Phaeacidiphilus oryzae TH49: one gene and its partner. The protein of the gene in region 2 interacts with the protein of the main gene of each other region in a pairwise test. Links are inferred from orthologs where the notes say so. Each region holds a gene or a part of one and is shown on either strand. Other genes may lie near its edges. The genes, in order: aceE and nth.

Evidence for each region.
Region 1: the proteins of nth (region 2) and aceE interact in binary tests that used the Escherichia coli proteins (3 or more experiments, as listed by UniProt). The link is inferred for Phaeacidiphilus oryzae TH49 from one-to-one orthologs.

Annotation. Positions count from the first base shown.
Region 1 is NZ_JQMQ01000005.1:5,166,109-5,177,053, forward strand. The notes cover bases 2,172-5,469. They hold aceE (pyruvate dehydrogenase (acetyl-transferring), homodimeric type), read right to left. Parts: upstream 5,123-5,469; coding sequence 2,372-5,122; downstream 2,172-2,371. In the rest of the region: BS73_RS26540 (hypothetical protein), read right to left, coding at 1-304; BS73_RS26545 (G1 family glutamic endopeptidase), read right to left, coding at 398-1,186; BS73_RS26550 (G1 family glutamic endopeptidase), read right to left, coding at 1,334-2,104; BS73_RS26565 (DUF3052 domain-containing protein), read left to right, coding at 5,599-6,036; BS73_RS26570 (hypothetical protein), read right to left, coding at 6,235-7,194; BS73_RS26575 (peroxiredoxin), read left to right, coding at 7,304-7,762; BS73_RS26580 (TerD family protein), read left to right, coding at 7,830-8,405; BS73_RS26585 (TerD family protein), read left to right, coding at 8,759-9,415; BS73_RS26590 (DUF475 domain-containing protein), read left to right, coding at 9,435-10,718; BS73_RS26595 (ROK family transcriptional regulator), read right to left, coding at 10,912-10,945. UniProt on the Escherichia coli protein: Component of the pyruvate dehydrogenase (PDH) complex, that catalyzes the overall conversion of pyruvate to acetyl-CoA and CO(2).
Region 2 is NZ_JQMQ01000005.1:3,791,695-3,802,087, reverse strand. What follows is about bases 763-3,508. They hold nth (endonuclease III), read right to left. Parts: upstream 2,654-3,508; coding sequence 1,871-2,653; downstream 763-1,870. Other genes in these bases: BS73_RS20645 (Crp/Fnr family transcriptional regulator), read left to right, coding at 2,931-3,508; BS73_RS20655 (NUDIX hydrolase), read right to left, coding at 1,042-1,767; BS73_RS20660 (MarP family serine protease), read right to left, coding at 763-926. In the rest of the region: more of BS73_RS20660, read right to left, coding at 1-762; more of BS73_RS20645, read left to right, coding at 3,509-3,605; BS73_RS20640 (MBL fold metallo-hydrolase), read right to left, coding at 3,834-4,661; BS73_RS20635 (NUDIX hydrolase), read right to left, coding at 4,666-5,511; BS73_RS20630 (RidA family protein), read right to left, coding at 5,717-6,184; BS73_RS36410 (DUF4177 domain-containing protein), read right to left, coding at 6,184-6,342; BS73_RS20625 (ArsA-related P-loop ATPase), read left to right, coding at 6,441-7,598; BS73_RS20620 (ArsA family ATPase), read left to right, coding at 7,688-8,995; BS73_RS20615 (WhiB family transcriptional regulator), read right to left, coding at 9,260-9,640; BS73_RS20610 (transglycosylase domain-containing protein), read left to right, coding at 10,053-10,393. UniProt on the Escherichia coli protein: DNA repair enzyme that has both DNA N-glycosylase activity and AP-lyase activity. The DNA N-glycosylase activity releases various damaged pyrimidines from DNA by cleaving the N-glycosidic bond, leaving an AP (apurinic/apyrimidinic) site.

The DNA of each region.
Region 1 (10,945 bases), 1.4 Mb from region 2 along the record:
AGAGCGGCAGTACGGCCAGCGCGTACCGGACCGGCTGCGGGCGCCCGGCGGGGGGCGGACCGGACCGGCCAAGCGCCAGGCGCGCGGCCCGGCGCCGCGCTCCGGCCAGGCCGAGGAGCAGCGCCCCGGCATCCCGGGGGAGGGCGGTGAAGCCGAAGCGGGTCAGCCGCAGCGCCCGGCGGACCGGGCCGGCGGGCCCGCTGTGGATCCCCGCGCTGTGGGTCGGCGTGCTGCGGGTCGGCGTGCTGCGGGTCGTGGCGCTGCCGTGGGTGATCGGACGTCGGACGGTCGTGTTCTCGTTCATGCCGCGGACGGTAGGTCGACGGCCGCCGCGGGGGCGTCGTACCGGGGCGGTCATTCTGGCGCGGCCCGCTGGTACCCGGGTAGGGGGTCCTGATCAGTGGTGGTACCAGGTGACGGTGAACTGCCGCCCCCCGTCCAGCGGCGAGGTCCGCGCCTTGACCGTCCCCCCGCGGGAGGCCATGGTCAGCCGCTGCGGTCCGGCGGAGCCGAGCGACCGCCCGTCGGCGGTGGCGCCGAGGAAGGTCACCGCGCCGAAGTCGGCCAGCGGCTGCACGCTGCCCGAGGAGCTGGACGGCGCCTCCGCGATCACCTCGGCCGAGGAGAGCCGCGCGGCGCCCAGCCGGCGGTGCTCGGTCCGGCTCCAGCCGCGGGTGATGTCCACCAGCCGCAGGGTGAACGAGCGGCCCGCGCCCGCGGTGACCGAGGCCCACATGTGGTCCCCGGCCCGCACCGGCGCGGCGAAGTCGACCGGGGGGCCGGGGTAGAGCTCGTACCAGCCGTAGACGGACGGCAGGCCGGCGGCGCAGTCCGTGTCGGTGCCGATCTGCTCGACCGTGCCGCTGGACACCCCGTCCAGGCCGACCCAGAAGGAGGAGACCCCGTCCCCCGCCGAGCAGCGCGCCGCGGGCTGGCGCCAGCCCGCCGAGACCTGGGTCCAGCCGCCGCCGGAGGCGGTGTAGCCGGCCCAGTTGGTGCTGGTCGCGGAGGCGGCCCGGTGGAGGCGGACCTGGCGGGAGGCCGCGTCGGCGGCCTTCGCCGCGGCCCCGGCGGAACCGGTCGGGACGGCTGCGCCTGCGGCCGCGGTGGCCATCGCGGCCACCGCGGCACAGCCGGCGGCGAGCGCCCGGCGTTTCGTCTGCTTGGTGAATCGGCGTGCGGGCAAAGGGAATCCCCCTCTTTCCCTGGACGGTCGCGTGGTGCCGTTGCCCGTCAAGGTAGGAGGGGGATCAGTGGGCGGACAGGTGCTCGGCTCAAGTGGCTCGGCGCCTTCCGGACGGATCGGGCCGATCCGGGCGTCCGCCCCTCGCCGTCAGCTGTGCTTCCAGGTCACCGAGAAGGCGGTGCCGCTGCTCAGGGACGAGGTGGTGGCCTTGGTGGTGGAGCCGGAGGCCATGTTGATCTGGTCCGGGGAGAAGTTGCCGATGCTCTGGCCGTTGGCCTTGGAGCCGCTGAAGTTCACGGTGCCGAAGTTGGAGAGCGGCAGCACCCCGCTGGAGCTGGACGGCGCCTCCGCGATCACCTCGGCCGAGGCCAGGGCGGCGCTCTTCAGGGTCGCGTTGACGGTCTTGGTCCAGCCCTCGGTGTTGTTGGCCAGGGTGAGGGTGAAGGAGCCGCTGCCGTTGGTGGTCACGGTGGCGGTGAACTTGTCGCCCGGCCTGACCGTGTTGGAGAAGTTCACCGGGTACTTCGGGTACATCTCGTACCAGGACGAGTAGACCGGGCTGCCGCCCGAGCAGTCGGCCTCCGTGCCGGTCTGCTCCACCGAGTTGCTGCCGTCGCCGTCCAGGCCCACCCAGAAGCTGGAGTACGTGGTCGAGCTGCCGCAGCTCACCGACGGCTGGGTCCAGCTGGCGGTGATGCTGGTGAACTTGGAGCCGGTGGCCGCGTAGCCGGCCCAGTTGGAGCTCGAGGAGTTGAGTATTCGCCCGTGGGGGTCCGTCACATGGGCGGCCAGGCTCTGGGCGGGGGCGTTCAGGGCGGCTGCCGCGGGGGCGGCGACGGCTGCCGCGGGTGCGGCTGCGCCGAGCACCGCGAGGATCGCGGCGGACAGTGCGGTGGTGCGACGGGGGTTCGCCGGCATCGACTGCTCCTTCAGGCCTTTGCACCGGTTCCGGAGGTGGCGGGTTCGCGCCGTCCGGGGAACCGATGTTGTTGATGTGCCGTCAAATCTAGGGCGCGGTTCCGCCGGCGAACCCCGCCGGTTCACAACTCTTCACGGGAACTCCCGCGCGCACCGGCTCGAACAAAGGCCCGGTAAAAACACCGGTGCCCGGTGGGTGACGATCCGTCACCCACCGGGCACCGTACGTCGATCAGACGTCACTCAGACGTCGATCGGGTGGCAGCGTCAGGCGTCGCCGCCGGCCGCCCCCGGGTCCGCCGCCGCGACGTCCAGCAGCTGGTACCGGTCGATCGCGGCCTTCAGCACCGAGCGGTCCACCTTGCCCTGCTTCGCCAGCTCGGTCAGCACGCCCACGACCACCGACTCGGCGTCGATGTGGAAGAACCGGCGGGCGGCGCCGCGGGTGTCCGCGAAGCCGAAGCCGTCCGCGCCCAGCGACTGCCAGGGGCCCGGCACCCAGCGCGAGATCTGGTCCGGGACCGCCCGCATCCAGTCCGAGACGGCCACGAACGGGCCCTCGGAGCCGGAGAGCTTGCGGGTCACGTACGGGACGCGCTGCTCCTCCTCCGGGTGGAGGAGGTTGTGCTCCTCGCAGGCCACCGCGTCCCGGCGGAGCTCGTTCCACGAGGTGGCGGACCAGACGTCGGCCTTCACGTTCCAGTCGCGGGCCAGGATCTCCTGGGCCTCCAGGGCCCAGCCCATCCCCACGCCGGAGGCGAGGATCTGCGCCGGGATCTCGCCCTCGGTGCCCGGCCGGTACTTGTAGACGCCCTTGAGGATGCCCTCGACGTCCACGTTCTCCGGCTCGGCCGGCATCTTGATCGGCTCGTTGTAGACGGTGAGGTAGTAGAAGACGTCCTCGCCGTGGGGGTGCTCCGGCGAGGAGCCGTACATCCGCCGCATGCCGTCCTGGACGATGTGCGCGATCTCGAAGCCGAAGGCCGGGTCGTAGGCCACGGCCGCCGGGTTGGTCGAGGCCAGCAGCTGCGAGTGGCCGTCGGCGTGCTGCAGGCCCTCACCCGTGAGCGTGGTCCGGCCGGCGGTCGCGCCCAGGACGAAACCGCGCACCAACTGGTCGGCCATCTGCCAGAACTGGTCGCCGGTGCGCTGGAACCCGAACATCGAGTAGAAGACGTAGACCGGGATCAGCGGCTCGCCGTGGGTCGCGTACGCGGAGCCCGCGGCGATCGCCGAAGCGGTGCAGCCGGCCTCGGAGATGCCGTCGTGCAGCATCTGCCCGGTGGTCGACTCCTTGTACGCCAGCAGCAGCTCGCGGTCGACCGACTCGTAGGTCTGGCCCTGCGGCGAGTAGATCTTCGCCGAGGGGAAGAGCGAGTCCATGCCGAAGGTGCGGTACTCGTCGGGCGCGATCGGCACGAAGCGCTTGCCGATGTTCTTGTCCCGCATCAGGTCCTTGAGCAGCCGGACGAACGCCATCGTGGTGGCGATCTGCTGGTTGCCCGAGCCCTTCTTCAGCGCCTTGTAGGCGTCGTCGCCGGGCAGCTCCAGCGGCTTGCTGCGGACCTTGCGGGTCGGCACGAAGCCGCCGAGCTCCCGCCGGCGGTCGTGCATGTACTGGATCTCCTCGGAGTTCCGGCCCGGGTGGAAGTACGGGGGCAGGCCGCTCTCGAGGTCCTTGTCGGCGATCGGCAGGTGCAGACGGTCGCGGAACCGCTTGAGGTCCTCGACGGTCAGCTTCTTCATCTGGTGGGTCGCGTTGCGGCCCTCGAAGTTGGGGCCGAGCGTCCAGCCCTTGACGGTCTGGGCGAGGATCACCGTCGGCTGGCCCTTGTGCTCGCGGGCCGCCTTCATCGCGGCGTAGATCTTGCGGTGGTCGTGGCCGCCGCGACCCAGGTGCTGGATCTGCTGGTCGGTCAGGCCCTCGACCATCTTCCGCAGCCGCAGGTCGCTGCCGAAGAAGTTCTCCCGGATGTACTCGCCGGACTCGGTCGCGTACGTCTGGAACTGGCCGTCCGGGGTCTTGTTCAGCTTCTCGACCAGGACGCCGTCCCGGTCCTGCGCCAGCAGCGGGTCCCAGGTGCGGTCCCAGACCAGCTTGATGACGTTCCAGCCGGCGCCGCGGAAGACCGACTCCAGCTCCTGCATGATCTTGCCGTTGCCGCGGACCGGGCCGTCCAGACGCTGGAGGTTGCAGTTGACCACGAAGGTCAGGTTGTCCAGGTTCTCCCGGGCGGCGATGGTCAGCTGGCCGAGCGACTCGACCTCGTCCATCTCGCCGTCGCCGAGGTAGGCCCAGACGTGCGAGTCCGTGAGGTCCTTGATGCCCCGGTCGGTCATGTACCGGTTCATCCGGGCCTGGTAGATCGCGCCGAGCGGGCCGAGGCCCATGGAGACGGTCGGGAACTCCCAGAAGTCCGGCATCGAGCGCGGGTGGGGGTAACTGGAGAGGGCGTTCGGCGCCTTCGACTTCTCCTGGCGGAAGCCGTCCAGCTGCTGCTCGCTGAGCCGGTCCAGAAGGAAGGCCCGGGCGTAGATGCCGGGGGAGGCGTGGCCCTGGAAGTAGACCTGGTCGCCGGACTCACCCTCGGCGTCCTTGCCCCGGAAGAAGTAGTTGAAGCCCACGTCGTAGAGGGACGCGGAGGAGGCGAAGGTCGCGATGTGGCCGCCGACCCCGATGCCGGGGCGCTGGGCGCGGGACACCATCACGGCCGCGTTCCACCGGGTCGCGTTCAGGATCTTGCGCTCGATCTCCTCGTTGCCGGGGAAGAACGGCTCGTCCTTGGTCGCGATGGTGTTGACGTAGTCCGTGCTGCGCATCTCGGGCACGGCCACGCGCTTGGCGCGGGCATGCTCGATCAGGCGGAGCATCAGGTAGCGGGCACGCTCGCGGCCGCGCTCGTCGATGGCGGCGTCGAGCGAGTCAAGCCACTCGCCGGTCTCCTCGGGATCGAAGTCCGGGACCTGGCTGGGCAGGCCGCCAATCATGATCGGGTTGCGATCGGATCCGGAAGCCACGCTGTTCCTTCACTGTCGGTCGTAGAGATGGGTCGCGCCGCCTCCATCGTGTACCGCGGTCGGAGATCCGTCATCTCTACTCATCGGTAACCGATTATCGATCAAACCGACCGGTGGTGGGTGGCGATGGTTTGGTGGGCCACCCCGAGACTGTACGCCTGTTCTCCCCCTGGGCGGGAAGGGGCCACGAGGACCTGCGGTTCGCGGCGAGTGAACGCGGCGTGGAGTTCTCGGCGCCCGCGGTGGGCGACCGTCACACCGTCCTCTTGCTCCCCCGTGGGCAGAGGCGGTCGGGAAGCGTCTAAATGAGGACAAAGGGCAGTGAGGTGTGTCACGCTCTACGGCGTGTCCAGCAATCAGACGTCAACGTTCGGGCGACGGCGCGACCTGGGTACTTGCGCGAACCGCCCCGCCCGTGTGGACTACGCCCACAACCCCGGCCGGGAAGGCCGGGACGGATACAGGAGGTCATACCCGTGAGCGCGACCGCGGACCCCGCGGAGGACAGGCTCAAGACCGCACGTCGGCTGGGCCTTGAGCCGGGACAGGTGGTCCAGGAGCTCGGTTACGACGAGGACTCCGATCAGGAGTTCCGCGAGGCGGTCGAGGAACTGCTGAACACCGAGCTCGTCGACGAGGAGTACGGCGACGTCGCTGACGCGGTGCTGCTGTGGTACCGAGACGATGAAGAGGACGGCGATCTGACGGACACCCTCGTCGATGCCCTGGAGTATCTGGCCGAGGGCGGCCTGGTGTGGCTGCTGACGCCGAAGACCGGCCGGCCCGGGCATGTGGAGCCGCAGGACATCGCCGATGCCGCGAAGACCGCAGGCCTTTCGCAGACGTCGACTCTGACGGTCGGCAAGGACTGGGTAGCCAGCAGGCTGGCCTCCCCCAAGTCGTCGAAGAAGTAACGCTTCCCGGGGCCGCCGCCCCGGGCCCGATGGCGCGAAGCGCCGTCACGGGCCGCGGGGAACCGCGCGCCCGGCCGTGAACTCCGCCGCACTCGGCAAGGGACTCCGGATCTCCCCGGAAGCCCTTGCCGGGTGCGGCTTCGTCATGGGGGCGGGCGCGCGGCTCCGGAACGGCCGCTCAGCGTGGGTCAGGCGGCGCTAGAAGGCGAGCCTGCCCAGCAGGCCGGTCACCGCCCGGGGGAGCGGGATGCTGACCGGGAGGTCGTCCAGCAGCGGGGTCAGGGCGAGCAGCTGCGGGATCCGGCGGAGGCGGAGCTCGCGGCGGGCCAGCAGGGTGGGGACGGAGCAGCGGCCCGCGGCCACGCCCAGCAGGACCTCCGTGCGCGCCTCCGGCCCCGGCAGGTCGCCGCCGGGCGCCGGCGCCAGGGTCCAGCCCTCGCCGTCGGCGCGGAACCACCAGCCGCGGCCGTCGGTGGTGTGCGCCGCCGCGGTGGCCCGCAGGCCGCGCCGGAAGGCCAGGGCGCCGAGGACGTCGAGGAGCGCCGCGCAGGCGGCGTCCTGCAGCGGCTCCCCGGCGGTCGCGGTCCGCGGCAGCGCCAGGGCGAGCTGGAAGGGGATCGCGTGCACCTGGGTGAGGAGGGGGAGGGGGCCGTACGCGGAGCCCGTCCGGGCCGCGGCCAGCGCCGCCGACTCGGGACGGGCCAGCCGGTCGAGCACCTCGGCGGTGGTGTCCCGGGCCCGCCGCAGGGCGGACCGCAGGTCGGCGGCGGAGGGCGGCGGCAGCCGCCGCGGCTCGGCGGCGGCGACCGCGCCGTGGGGGGCCGGGGGTGACGGGACCTGGGCGGGGCCTTCGGCGACGGGTCCGCGGGCAGCTGTGCGGGCGGCTCCTTCGTCGGGCGGGCCGGGGGCGGCTCCTGGGGCGGCTCCTGGGGCGGCGAGGCCGTGGGCGGGGCCCTCCGCGGCGGACCGCGCCTCGGTCAGCAGGCGGGCCAGGAAGCGGTCCTCGGGCCAGTCGCCCAGGGCGGCCAGCGCGGGGGTCGGCTCGGGGGCCTCGCCGAGCCCGGCGAGGAAGGCGTCCCAGGCGCGCAGTACCCGGCCGCGCAGCTCGTCCTGGGGATGGGAGGCAGCGCCCCGCGGGCCGCGCGGATGGTCGTACATGGGATCCATTGTCCGCTGCGGATCTTCCGGATGGGACACTGGGCGGGGCGTCCGAGTGGGCGCCTCTTCGACGGACTTCTACAGTCTCCGACTTGGAGGGCGAATCGCTATGGCGGTCGAGATCGGTACCGAGGCTCCGGACTTCGAGCTGAAGAACCAGCACGGCGAGCTGGTGAAGCTCTCCGACTTCCGGGGCAGCAAGAACGTCGTCCTGGTGTTCTACCCGTTCGCCTTCACCGGCGTCTGCACCGGTGAGCTCTGCTCCCTGGAGCGCGAGCTGCCGCAGTTCCAGAACGACGACGTGCAGATCCTGGCGGTCAGCAACGACAGCCCGTTCAGCCTGCGGGTGTTCGCCGAGAAGGAGGGCCTGGAGTACCCGCTGCTCTCGGACTTCTGGCCGCATGGAGCCGCTTCCCGGGCCTACGGCGTCTTCGACGAGGAGAAGGGCTGCGCGGTGCGCGGGACCTTCGTCATCGACAAGCAGGGCGTCGTGCGCTGGACCGTGGTGAACGGCCTGCCGGACGCCCGTGACCAGCAGGAGTACCTGAAGGCGCTGTCGGCCCTCTGATCGGCCGGCTGACCTGCGGGTGCTGAAGGACCGTCACCGTTCCCGGCCGAAGGGGTAGGTAGCTCTCGTGGTGGTGAGCCTCAACAAGGGCGGCACCGTCTCGCTGTCGAAGGAGGCGCCCGGGCTGACCGCGGTCGACGTCGGACTGGGGTGGGACGTCCGGACCACCGCGGGCACCGGCTTCGACCTGGACGCCAGCGCGATCCTGGCCACCGCGGAGGGCCGGGTTGCCCGGGACGAGGACTTCGTCTTCTACAACAACCGGGCCAGTTCGGACGGGTCGGTCGAGCACTCGGGAGACAACCGCAACGGCGTCGGGCCGGGCGACGACGAGGCGATCCGGGTCAATCTGGCGGCGGTGCCGCCGGAGGTGCAGCGGATCGTCGTGGTGGTCTCGGTCTACCAGGGCGAGCAGCGCGGCCAGAACTTCGGCCAGGTGCGGAACGCCTTCATCAGGGTGGTCAACCGGGCGAACGGGGAGGAGATCGCGCGCTACGACCTCTCCGAGGACGCGGCGCTGGACACCGCGGTGGTCTTCGGCGAGCTCTACCGCTTCGGCGGGGAGTGGAAGTTCCGGGCGATCGGGGAGGGGTACCGCACCGGTCTGCGCGGGATCGCCGCCGACTTCGGGGTGGACGTCTGATCCCCTTGATCCCCTGAACCGCTCTGCCCAGGTGGCGCCCTGACGGGTCGTCGGATGCCGATCGCCGGCTTCCGGCGGCCCGTTCCGCGTTGCGTGGCAGTGGTGTGCGCCGGGGGAGTTGAGGCGCGGATAGGCGCACGTGGTGAAGCGCGCGCCGGGGGGCGCGCACCTTCAGTTCAGGGAAATTCAGGTGCTCTTCGGGCACCACCGGCGCTCGCGGTGCCGTAGGACTGGAGGAGCGGCCTGCGGGGGAGGCCTGCTTCGTGCGTGCCGTCGCTCGCCGTCACGGCGGGCACCGCGGCGCGGGGACACGACGTCGCAGACCACCCGAGCGGAGCCGAAGGAGGAGCAGGATGAGCGTGACGCTCGCCAAGGGCGGAAACGTCTCCCTGAGCACGGTGGCCCCCCATCTCAGCGCCGTGGAGGTCGGCCTCGGCTGGCGGGCGCGGCCAGGGGGCCGGGAGCCCGCCGACCTCGCGGAAGCGGCGGAGCGCGGAGAACCGGTGGACCCGGCCGCGGCGCCGTTCGATCTGGACGCCAGTGCACTGCTCTGCGCGCACGGCAGGGTGCTCGGCGACGACTGGTTCGTCTTCTACAACAACCTCAAGTCCCCCGACGGCTCCGTCGAGCACATGGGCGACGAACTGCGCGGCGGCACGGGCGCCCAGGACGACGAGACGATCCAGGTCGACCTGGAGCAGGTGCCGCCGGAGGTGGACGCGATCGTCTTCTGCGTCTCGATCTACGAGGCGGAGATCAGAGGCCAGAACTTCGGGCGGGTGAGCGACGCCTACATACGCGTCGTCGACCAGGCCGACGGGAGCGAGCTCGCCCGCTACGACCTCACCGGTGAGGCCTCGGAGCAGACCGCGATGGTCTTCGGCGAGCTGGTGCGGGCCGAGGCCGACGGCCCCTCCGGGCGCGGCGACTGGCGGTTCCATGCGGTGGGCCGCGGATATCCGACGGGGCTGCGCGGCATCGCACTGCAGCACGGCGTCAACGTCCAGTAGCGGAAAGGGATCCACCGCCGTGTTCTTCCGCACCTTCGGGTGGGCCGTCGGCGCCTCGGCCGTCGCGCTCGCCGCCTCCGCCACGCTCTGGGGACCCACCGGCTTCGGGGTGGTCCTGATCCTCGCCATCCTGGAGATCTCGCTCTCCTTCGACAACGCCGTCGTCAACGCCACCGTGCTGCGCCGGATGCCGGCGTTCTGGCAGAAGCTCTTCCTCACCCTCGGGGTGCTGATCGCGGTCTTCGGCATGCGGCTGGTCTTCCCGCTGCTGGTGGTCGGCGCGACCGCGCAGATCGGCCCGAAGACCGCCATCGAGCTGGCCCTCGACCCCCACCGGACGTACCACGGGCTGGACTACGCACAGCATCTGCAGGCGGCGCACCCGGCGATCGCCGCCTTCGGCGGGATGTTCCTGCTGATGATCTTCCTCAACTTCCTGATCAGCGAGAGCGAGTACGCCTGGCTCAAATGGATCGAGAACCCGCTGCAGCGGTTCGCGCTGCGCAGCCGGAGCGACGGGCGGCTGCCGGTGGTCTTCTTCGCGCTGCTGGTGCTGGTGGCGGTGGTGGTCTTCCTTCGCCAGGACGGCATCGGCACCGGCACGGTGGCGATAGCCGGGATCTCCGGGCTGGCCGCCTTCCTGCTGGTGGAGGGGGCGTCCAACTGGTTCGAGTCGAGCGCCGAGCGGCAGGACGAGGAGACGGCGGAGGCGAAGGAAGGGGCGGAGGAAGGGGCGGAGGGCGGAGGCCGGCCGGCCGCCGGATCCGGGCGCGGGACGGCGGTGGCCGGACGGGCCGCGTTCCTCCTCTTCGTCTACCTGGAGGTGCTGGACGCGACCTTCTCCTTCGACGGGGTGGTCGGCGCCTTCGCGGTCAGCCAGGAGATCTTCCAGATCGCGGTCGGCCTGGGCATCGGCGCGATGTTCATCCGCTCCCTGACCGTCTACCTGGTCCGGCAGGGCACGCTGGACGAGTACGTGTACCTGGAGCACGGGGCGCACTACGCGATCGGCGCGCTGGCGGTGGTGCTGCTGATCGGCATCAAGTACCAGGTGCCGGAGATCGTCACCGGGCTGATCGGGGTCTGCTTCATCGCCGTCGCGCTGTGGTCCTCGGTCCGGCTCAACCGGCGCGACGCGCGGGCCGCGCGGGAGCGGGAGTGGAGCGAGACGCGGTCGGCGGAGGCGGAGACGGAGGCGGTCTCGCCGGCGGAGCCGGTCGACGCGGCGCCTCCGGGGACACCCCGGGACGTCATCCAGGACGCCGTCCCGGCACGCCCGGACGGGACGCCCCACGGCGCGTAGTGCGGCCCGCGCGCGACGGCCGCGCGGCCCGGCAGTGGGCCCGGGGCCGCCGCGGCCTCCGCTGCCGAGTGCGGCAGCTCACCGGCCGGCCGTGCGGTTCTCCCGCCCCTTGTTGCCGGCGCCTGCGGCGCCGCGCTCGGCGTCGCGTCCGAGCGGAGCCGGCTGAGGGGAGTCGGCTGAGCGGAGCCGCTCGCTACAGCGGGGCGTGGAAGCGGTGGCTCAGGATC
Region 2 (10,393 bases):
TCACCGCGCACCCGGGCCGGCTGGACGTCGAAGGGGCCGTTCTCCGGGAAGCCGGCCACGATCGCCGAGTCGTCGGTCTTGGCGGGCCCGGCGAAGGAGAGCGAGGGGGCGTCCAGCGAGGGGACGTCGAGCACCGCGATGTCCCGCTCGGGGTCGTAGAGCACCACCTTGGCCCGGTAGAGCGAGCCCACCCCGCCGATCTGCACGGTCGGGCTGGTCACCCCGCCGACGACATGGGCGTTGGTGATCACCCGGTGCGGCGAGTAGACGAAGCCGGAGCCCTCGATGATCTTGCCGCAGCTGTTCGCCGTCCCCTCGACCTTGACGATCGAGCCGCTGGCCCGGCGCACCCCCGCGCTGTGCACCAGCGCCGGGTCGGGCGCCTGCACCTGGGTGATCGGCTCGTTCTGGAAGGGGTTGAAGACCTGCGGGAAGCCGTTCCTGGCCAGCACCGAGGAGAAGTTGCCGAACCACTCGGAGGCCCCGGGCGGCAGCGCCTGCTGCACCCCCGCCAGGATCCGGGACTCCCGGACCTGCTTGGAGACGGTCGGCAGCGAGGTGCCGGCCAGCGCCGACCCGATCAGCCAGGCCACCAGCAGCATCGCGCCGACGTTGACCACCGCGCCGCCGAACCCGTCCAGCGGCCGGATCGGCCCGCGGACGACCAGCTTGCGCAGCCGCCAGCCCCAGTGGGTGGTGATCGCCTGGCCGATGGAGGCGCAGACGATGACCACCACCACGGCGACGATCGAGGAGACCGCGCCCGGCGAGAGGTGCTTCAGCAGCAGCGGCAGGAACTGCACCGCGATCAGGCCGCCGCCTATGAAGCCCACCACGGAGAGCACGCCCACGACGAAGCCCTGCCGGTAGCCGGACACGGCGAACCCCAGCGCAGCGATGATCAGCAGGACGTCCAGGACATTCACCGGTCAACCTTCCCATGCCGGGATCGTCGGTCTACCCCCCGTGCCACGCAGCCGGCGCCCCGGCAGTTCCCGGGACCGTCCCCGGACGGCCTCCCGGCCGCGGACGAGCGCTGCGTCAGCCGCCGGCAGACCGGCGACGGTACGCGTCCCGTTCGCGCAGCGCCAACCTCATGGACGATTCGGAGAGGGAGATCCGGCGGGAGGAGTCCCACGGCTTCTCCCAGCCGCAGTAGTGGAACAGACGGTCCGTCACCCCGGCGGTGAAGCCCCAGATGAGGTGGTCGCCGATGAGGAAGGCCGGACCGGTCAGCCCGCTCGGATGGTGCAGCGAGGCGCGGTTGGCCGGGTCGGTGAGTTCCGTCACAGAGGCCCGGAAGACCGCCGCCACCTCCGCCGGATCGACCGGCCCGACCGGGGTCTCCCGCCGCCACCAGCCGAGCACCGGGGTGACCACGAAGTCACTCACCGGGATGTAGAGGTTCGGCAGCCGGCCGAAGACCACCACCCCCGAGGGGTCGAGACCCGTCTCCTCCTCGGCCTCCCGCAGGGCCGCCCGGACGGGGCCCTCGCCGTCGGGATCGCCGTCCTCCGGGTCCAGCGAGCCGCCAGGGAAGGACGGCTGACCGGCGTGCGAGCGCAGCGCCCGGGCCCGCTCGATGAAGAGGAGGTCAGGGCCGTCCGGGCCCTCGCCGAAGAGCACCAGCACAGCGGAGCGGCGGCCGCCGGTCTCCGGCGGCAGCATCCGGCTCAACTGGGCGGGACGCACCGTCCTGGCGGCCTCGCGTACGGGCTCCAGCCAGTCCGGGATCGGCACCTCCGGCGCCTGCTGATGCTCGCTCACAGCCCCACTCCGTCTCCGTCCGGCCCGGTTCCCCGCACCTGACCGAACCCCGCCCCTGTTCTGCTGTGTTCCTCTTTCAGCCGTGTTCCTCGGTTCCTCGGGATCATCCCTGCGCCGCGGGCGCCCCCGGGAAACCCTCCGGCGGCTTCAGCCGCTGCCCCGGCTGGCCGGCCATCTCGTACTTGAGGAGCTTCCGCGCCTTCTCGGCGTCGACCTCGCCGACCCCGTACGACGGGCAGAGCTCGGCGATCGGGCAGGCTCCGCAGGCCGGCTTGCGGGAGTGGCAGACCCGGCGGCCGTGGAAGATCAGCCGGTGCGAGAGCATCGTCCACTCCGACTTCGGGAAGAGCCCGGCCACGTCCTGCTCGATCACCACCGGGTCCTCGGACCCGGTCCAGCCGAACCGCCGGGCCAGCCGCCCGAAGTGGGTGTCCACGGTGATCCCGGGCACCCCGAAGGCGTTGCCGAGCACCACATTGGCCGTCTTGCGACCCACCCCCGGGAGGGTGACCAGGTCCTCCAGGCGGCCGGGCACCTCGCCGCCGAAGTCGTCCCGGAGCTTCGCCGACAGGCCGAGGAGCGCCTTGGCCTTCGCCCGGAAGAACCCGGTCGGCCGGATCAGCTCCTCCAGCTCCTCCGGAACGGCCGCCGCCATGTCCTCCGGGGTCGGATACCTCGCGAAGAGCGCCGGGGTCGTCTGGTTCACCCGCAGGTCGGTGGTCTGCGCCGACAGCACGGTGGCCACCAGCAGCTGGAAGGGATCCTCGAAATCCAGCTCCGGATGCGCGTACGGGTAGACCTCCGCCAGCGCCCGATTGATCCGCCGCGCCTGCCGCACCAGCCCGGTCCGCGTCTCCGGCAGCCGGGCCCCACCGCTCTTCGCCATGCCGATCAGCCTACGGCCCACCGCCGACACCGCGCGGGAAGTCGCCCCGGACCCCCGCTGCCGGGCCCCCGGGAGCCCGGATGGCCCGCTCCTTCACCGGGTAGGGGCGGGTCTGCGGCCGTATGCGGGACCCGGGCGCGTGGTGGGGGAATCCATAGGACACACTTGTTGTGATTGATCGCACTGTTTCTCGGTCGTGCATGATGGGGAGCGGATCGCTTCCTCCGGAAGTACGAAGGAGGCTCCCCGGGTACCGGCCGATGAGGAGGACCGAGTAGTGGACGACGTTCTGCGACGCGCCCCGCTGTTCGCGGCACTGGACGACGAGCAGGCGGCCGAGCTGCGCGCCTCCATGACCGAGACCACGCTGCCGCGTGGCGAGGCGCTGTTCCACGAGGGCGACCCGGGCGACCGGCTGTACGTCATCGTCGAGGGCAAGGTGAAGCTGCACCGCGCCTCGGCGGACGGTCGGGAGAGCATGCTCCAGGTGGTCGGCCCCGGCGACATGATCGGCGAGCTGGCGCTCTTCGACCCGGGCCCGCGGTCCGCCTCGGCGACCGCGCTGACCGAGGTCAAGCTGCTGGGGCTGGGCCACGGCGACCTGCAGCCGTGGCTGGGCGCCCGGCCGGAGGTCGCGATGGCGCTGCTCCGGGCGATCTCGCGGCGGCTGCGGCGGACCAACGACGTGATGTCCGACCTCGTCTTCGCGGACGTGCCCGGGCGGGTGGCCAAGGCGCTGCTGGACCTCTCGCGGCGGTTCGGCGTGCAGTCCGAGGAGGGCATCCACGTCGTCCACGACCTCACCCAGGAGGAGCTGGCCCAGCTGGTCGGCGCCTCCCGCGAGACCGTCAACAAGGCGCTGGCCGACTTCGCGCAGCGCGGCTGGCTCCGCTTGGAGGCTCGCGCGGTGATCCTCCTCGACGTCGAACGCCTGGCGCGGCGCTCGCGCTGACGCCGCGGGGCGGATCTGCGCGACGGCTCAAGGGGCGCGGGGGCCGCGTGGGCTGCGGGGGTTGCGGGGGCTGCGCGGCCCGCCGCGAACGGGGTTCCCTCGGAAACGGGGACTGGGCGGCAACTCCTCGGCCGTCGCCGAGCGCGGCGCCGCAGCGGCTTGGCCGCGCAGTTCCCCGCGCCCCTGATGCGCGCCTGCGGCGCTGCACCCGGGGCGGCCCGGGGTGGGCTAGATCAGGCCGTGTTCGCCGAGGTAGTCCAGTTGGGCGCGGACGGAGAGTTCGGCCGCGGGCCACAGCGTGCGGTCCACGTCGGCGTAGACGTGCTCGACGACCGCGCGAGCGGACCGGCAGCCCGCCTCGACCGCCGTCTCGACCTGCGCCAGCCGGTTCGCCCGGTGCGCCAGGTAGTACTCGACCGCCCCGAGCGCGTCGGCCAGCACCGGCCCGTGCCCCGGCAGCACCGTGCTGACCCCGGAGTCCGAGGTCAGCGCGTGCAGTCGGCGCAGCGAGTCCAGGTAGTCGCCCAGCCGCCCGTCCGGATACGCCACCACGGTGGTGCCCCGCCCCAGCACGGTGTCCCCGGTGAGCACCGCGTCGTCGGCCGGCAGGTGGAAGCAGAGCGAGTCGCCGGTGTGGCCGGGGGTGGCGACCACCCGCAGTTCCAGCCCGCCGACCTCCAGCACGTCCCCGTGGCCCAGTCCCTCCTCGCCCAGCCGCAGCGCCGGGTCGAGGGCGCGCACCGGTGCGCCGGAGAGCTCGGCGAAGCGGGCGGCGCCCTCGGCGTGGTCCGGATGGCCGTGGGTGAGGAGGATCTCCACGACCCGCCGCCCGGAGCGCTCCACCTCGGCCGCCACCGCCCGCAGATGGGCGTCGTCCAGGGGCCCCGGGTCGACGACCACGGCCTCCTCGGAGCCCGGCTCGGCGAGGATCCAGGTGTTGGTGCCGTCCAGGGTCATCGGGGACGGGTTGGGAGCGAGGACGCACAGGGCGCGGGGGGTCGCCTGGCCGCCCACGGTGGTGGCGGGCGTCCCGGGCGCGGTGCCGGCGGCGGTCATACTCTCAGGCTCCCTCGTTCATCGTCAGCTCGGCGTGTCCCGGCCACCGGATGCTGATCCGGCCCTCCTCGTCCAGCGAGGCCCGGCCGAGTACCGGGAGCAGCTCCCGGCGCCCGGCGGCGGCCGTGACCTCGGCCGCGTCGGCGTACCCGCGCAGCTCGCCGAGAGTGCTGAGCTGGGGCGGCATCAGGGCGTAGGCGCCGCGCCGGTACTCGGCCAGCGCCTCCTCCGGGCGCAGCCAGACCACCCGGTCGGCCTCGCCGGGCACCTCGGCGGTGCGCTGGCCGGCCGGGACGACCGCGGTGAAGAACCAGGTGTCGAAGCGGCGCTCCTCGAACTCCGGGGTGATCCAGCGGGCCCAGGCCGCCAGCAGGTCGCTGCGGAGCACCAGGCCGCGGCGGTCCAGGAACTCGGCGAAGGAGAGCTGGTGCGCCTCCAGCGCGGCCCGGTCCGCGCGCCAGCTCGGGCCGCTGACGTCGGCCAGCACGGAGTCCTCGCCGGCGCCGGCCAGCAGCACCCCGGACTCCTCGAAGGTCTCCCGCACGGCGGCGCAGACCAGTGCCTGGGCCTCGGCAGGGGGGCAGCCCAGGCGCTCGCCCCAGGCCTCGGCGTCCGGGCCCGCCCAGTGCCGGTGGAGGTCCTGCTCGCCGTCCCGGACGTCGACCGAGCCGCCGGGGTAGGCGTACATTCCGGCGGCGAAGGCCATCGAACGGCGCCGGCGGAGGAGGTAGACCTGCGGGCCGCCGGGGCGGTCGCGGAGCAGCACCACGGTGGCGGCGGGGCGCGGGCGGACCGGCGTCAGCCGGCCGTCCAGCAGCGCGCGGATCCGCTGCGGCCAGGACGGCGGCATGGTGCGCGGCCGGACGCCGTTCCTCGCCGGGTCCGCCGTGCTCTCCGCCGTCCGTCCCCTGCCGTCAGCGCTCTCAGCCATGCCGGGATCGTACGGCCCCGATCAAGCGAACAACAGCACGCCTGTTCCCCGGAAGGGGTGGCGGGGCCGTGGTGACCGGCCGTCGTGACCTGTGGTCGTGACCGGCCGTCGGGCCAGTCCCTGATCAGTCCCGGACCCGGACCTGGATCTCCACCTCGACCGGGGCGTCCATCGGCAGGACCGCCACGCCGACCGCGCTACGGGCGTGCACCCCGGCCTCGCCGAGCACCTCGCCGAGCAGCTCACTGGCGCCGTTCACGACGCCCGGCTGGCCGGTGAAGTCCTGCGCGGAGGCCACGAAGCCGGTGACCTTGACGACCCGCTCGATCAGGTCCAGGTCACCGATCGCGGACTTGACCGCGGCCAGCGCGTTGAGCGCGCAGATCCGCGCCTGCTCCTTGGCCTCCTCGGCGGTGACCTCGGCGCCGACCTTGCCGGTGAGCCCCAACTGGCCGCTCACCATGGGCAGCTGACCGGCCGTGAAGACGTACTCGCCGGAGCGGACGGCCGGCACGTAGGCGGCCACCGGCGGCACCACGTCCGGCAGGGCGATGCCGAGCTCGGCGAGGCGGGCCTCGACCCGGCCCGCCATTACTGCTTCTCCCGCTTGAAGTAGGCGACCAGCTGCTCGGGGTTGTTGGGCCCGGGCACGACCTGGACGAGCTCCCACCCGTCCGCGCCGAAGTTGTCCAGGATCTGCTTGGTGTTGTGCACCAGCAGGGGTGCGGTGAGGTATTCCCACTTGGTCATGGCGAGACTCTAACCGGCTGGGCGGACCGTGCCGGGCACGGCACCGGGACTGGTTACCCTCGCGGGAGGAGCGAGCGGACGGACGGAGGGCCCCGCGGATGGCGACAGCGGCCGGGAGGAGCCGGCAGACGGCTGCCCCCAAGAAGGCTGGAAGCGGCGGGAGCACCAAGGGCGCCAAGGCGGCCGGCAGGGCGGCGAGCGACTGGGAGGGCGTGCGGCTGCACGTCGTGACCGGGAAGGGCGGCACCGGCAAGACCACGGTCGCCGCCGCGCTCGCTCTGGCTCTGGCCGCCGAGGGCCGGCGCACCCTGCTGATCGAGGTCGAGGGCCGACAGGGCATCGCCGAGCTGTTCGGCATCGCCGCGCTGCCCTACGAGGAGCGGAAGATCGCCGCCGTAGCCCCTCCGGGCCAGCGCGCGGGGGGGAGTGCGGGGGAGGTGTACGCGCTGGCCATCGACACCGAGCTGGCGTTGCTCGAATACCTCGACATGTTCTACAAGCTCGGCCGCGCGGGTAAGGCGCTGCGCAAGGTCGGGTTCATCGACTTCGCCACCACCATCGCCCCCGGGCTGCGGGACGTGCTGCTCACCGGCAAGGCCTGCGAGGCCGCCCGGCGCAAGGGCCCGGACGGGCGCCCGTACTACGACGCGGTGGTGATGGACGCCCCGCCGACCGGGCGGATCGCGCGGTTCCTGAACGTCAACACCGAGGTGGCCGGGCTGGCCCGGTTCGGGCCGATACACACCCAGGCGCAGGCGGTGATGAAGGTTCTGAAGTCCCCTCAGACCGCCGTCCACCTGGTCACCCTGCTGGAGGAGATGCCGGTGCAGGAGACCGTGGACGGGGTGGCCGAGCTGCGGGCGGCCGGGCTGCCGGTCGGCGGGGTGATCGTCAACATGGTCCGGCCCCCGCTGCTGGACCGGGCCGCGGTGGACTCCGTCCACGGCGACCAGGCCAGGCACGAGGCGGAGATCGCCGAGGCGCTGACGGCAGCCGGGCTCGGCGGGCGCGGAGGACGCGCGGGACGCGGCGGGCGGGGCTCGCAGAAGGCGGTCCGCGCGCTGGTCGGGCCGCTGCTCGCGGAGGGCAGGGCGCACGCCTCGCGGGTGGAGCTGGAGCGCGAGCAGCGCACCGAGCTGGACCACCTCGGACTGCCGAGCTACCAGCTTCCGCTGCTGACCGAGGGCCCCGAGGCGGTCGATCTCGGGGGGCTGTACCGCTTGGCGGGCGAACTCACCGAACAGGGGGCGGCGTGAGCGAGGGCGGCGTGAGCGAGGCTACGGAGGCGAAGGGGACGACGGCGGCTGAGGCGGCGGCGTCGGCTGCGGCCGAGGCGGCCGGTGCGCTGGACGCGGATCCGCTGGACGCGGACGCGCTGCTGGACGACCCGGAGATCCGGATCATCGTCTGCTGCGGCTCAGGCGGCGTCGGCAAGACCACCACCGCGGCCGCTCTGGGGCTGCGCGCGGCCGAACGCGGCCGCCGGGTGGTGGTGCTGACGATCGACCCGGCCCGGCGGCTGGCCCAGTCGATGGGCCTCAGCGAGCTGGACAACACCCCGCGCCTGGTCAAGGACGGCGGCGAGGGCTCCGGCAGCCTCCACGCGATGATGCTGGACATGAAGCGGACCTTCGACGAGGTGGTCCTCTCGCACGCCGACCCCGAGCGGGCCAGGACCATCCTGGAGAACCCCTTCTACCAGTCGCTCTCGGCCGGTTTCGCGGGCACCCAGGAGTACATGGCCATGGAGAAGCTGGGCCAGCTCCGGGCGACCGACGAATGGGACCTGATCGTCGTGGACACCCCGCCGAGCCGGTCCGCGCTGGACTTCCTGGACGCCCCCGCGCGTCTCGGCTCCTTCCTGGACGGGCGGCTGATCAGGATCCTGGCCGCGCCGGCCAAGGTCGGCGGGCGCAGCGCGATGCGCTTCCTCAACGTCGGGATGGGCGTCTTCTCCGGGGTGTTCGGCGTCCTCGGCAAGGTGCTCGGGGCGAACGTCCTGGAGGACGTCTCGACCTTTGTGGCCGCCATGGACTCGATGTTCGGCGGCTTCCGGGAGCGCGCGGACCGCACCTACCGGCTGCTCCAGGCGCCGGGCACGGCGTTCCTTGTGGTGGCCGCCCCGGAACGGGACGCGCTGCGGGAGGCGGCGTACTTCGTCGACCGGCTGGACGCGGACCACATGCCGCTGGCCGGGCTGGTGCTCAACCGGGTGCACACCACCGAGGCCCCGCAGCTGACCGCGGAGCGGGCACTGGCGGCGGCCGAGGTGCTGGAGGCCGGCGAGGCGTCGGAACCGCCGGAGGCTTCGGAACCGCCGGAGGCGACGGCAGCGTCGGAGGCACCGCAGGTCTCGGCGGCCTCGGAGGCCTTGGAAGACTCGGAGATCTCGGAGATCTCGGAGGCCTCGGAGGTCTCGGAGGTCTCGGGGGCGCCCGCCGAGGCGGAGCTGCTCACCGCCGGCCTGCTGCGGCTGCACGCGGAACATGTCCAGGTGATCGCCCGGGAGCGGCGCATGCGGGACCGGTTCGTGTCGATGTACCCGCACGTCCCGGTCGCCGAGGTGCCGGCGCTGCCGGGGGACGTCCACGACCTCGACGGACTGCACGACATCGCTCAGCGACTCGCCGAGCAGGCGGGGCGGACGGGGTAGGCACGGCAGGCGGGCCGGGGCCGAGCGGCACGGGACTGAGCGGAACCGGGCTGAGGCGGGGCAAAGCTGAGGCAGGGCAGAGCTGCGGGGGCGGCGCCTCTGGGCGTCGTCAGCTGCGGTCTCGGCCGTGAATGTGCTGCCGGGACCGTGGGTGGCAGGGCCGTGCTGGGCCGTCCGCGCCTGGCCAGCGCTCGCCGGGCGGCGTATCCACCCGCTCGCGCCGACCTGCGTCGGTCGGGCCGCGCGCCTGCTCACCGCCCGGACTCACCCGGCGCGGGCGTAGTCCTCGCTCGCGGCCACCTCGGACATGTCCGCGACCGCGTCGACGTCCCCGACGTCGAGCCCGCCACCCATACCGATCCCGGCCCCCCGCTCGTACTCGCTCCGCGCCGTCTCCAGCAGCTTGCGCCACGAGACCACGGTGGGGCGCCGCCGCAGCAGCGCTCTGCGCTCCCGCTCGGTCATCCCTCCCCAGACGCCGAACTCCACGCGGTTGTCCAGGGCGTCGGCCAGGCACTCCGTGCGCACCGGGCATCCGGTGCACACCGCCTTGGCGCGATTCTGCGCTGCCCCCTGCACGAACAGTTCGTCCGGATCACTGGTGCGGCAGGCGGCCTGCGCACTCCAGTCGTCAACCCAGCTCATGCTGGCGCCGTCCTCTCCCGAATCGAGGCTCCCCCACGGCGGCAACGGCATATTCACCGCTGCCAGTTGAGGACGTTACGGAAGAAGAGCAGGTTGCAACAGCCCCCCACGCATCATTCCTTCGTGGTCCGATCGGACTATGCGTGGCTAAGAGATCACCCACTGGAGTGAAAAATCGGGAAGAACCCGGGTCACCAGCGGCGCCGTTCCGACACGCCGTGGGCCGGGCTTCGGGGGACCCGGGTCACAGCGGCAATTCGGACAAATAACCAAGTGTCGGTCATTAGCATTCACAACTCGTCACTCGTCGGAGTGAGTTGATCGCGCAGACCCTCAGTTGTCGCAAGCTTGTGACAAGAGTAGGCGAACAGTTGGCCGCCTGTCCGGAGAACGGGCACGTATCCTCCTCCCCATGGCAAGACGATCCGGTACGCCCCTCCACAAAGTCTCGCTCGGCGTCCGCCTGCTCGGCGTCAGCGTTGTCGCGGGCGCCGTGGCGGCGGGGATCGCCCTGCCCGCCATCGGCTCGCTCGGCATCGGAGCCAAGTCCGCCGTCGGCGACTTCAACAACCTCCCCGCGGACTTCAAGGCCCCCCCGCTCGCCCAGGCGTCCTACATCTACGACGCCGACGGCGGCCTGATCGCCAAGGTCTACTCGGGCGACCGCGACCGCACCGTGGTGAAGAGCGACCAGATAGCGCCGATCATGAAGAAGGCCCTGGTCGCCATCGAGGACAACCGCTTCTACCAGCA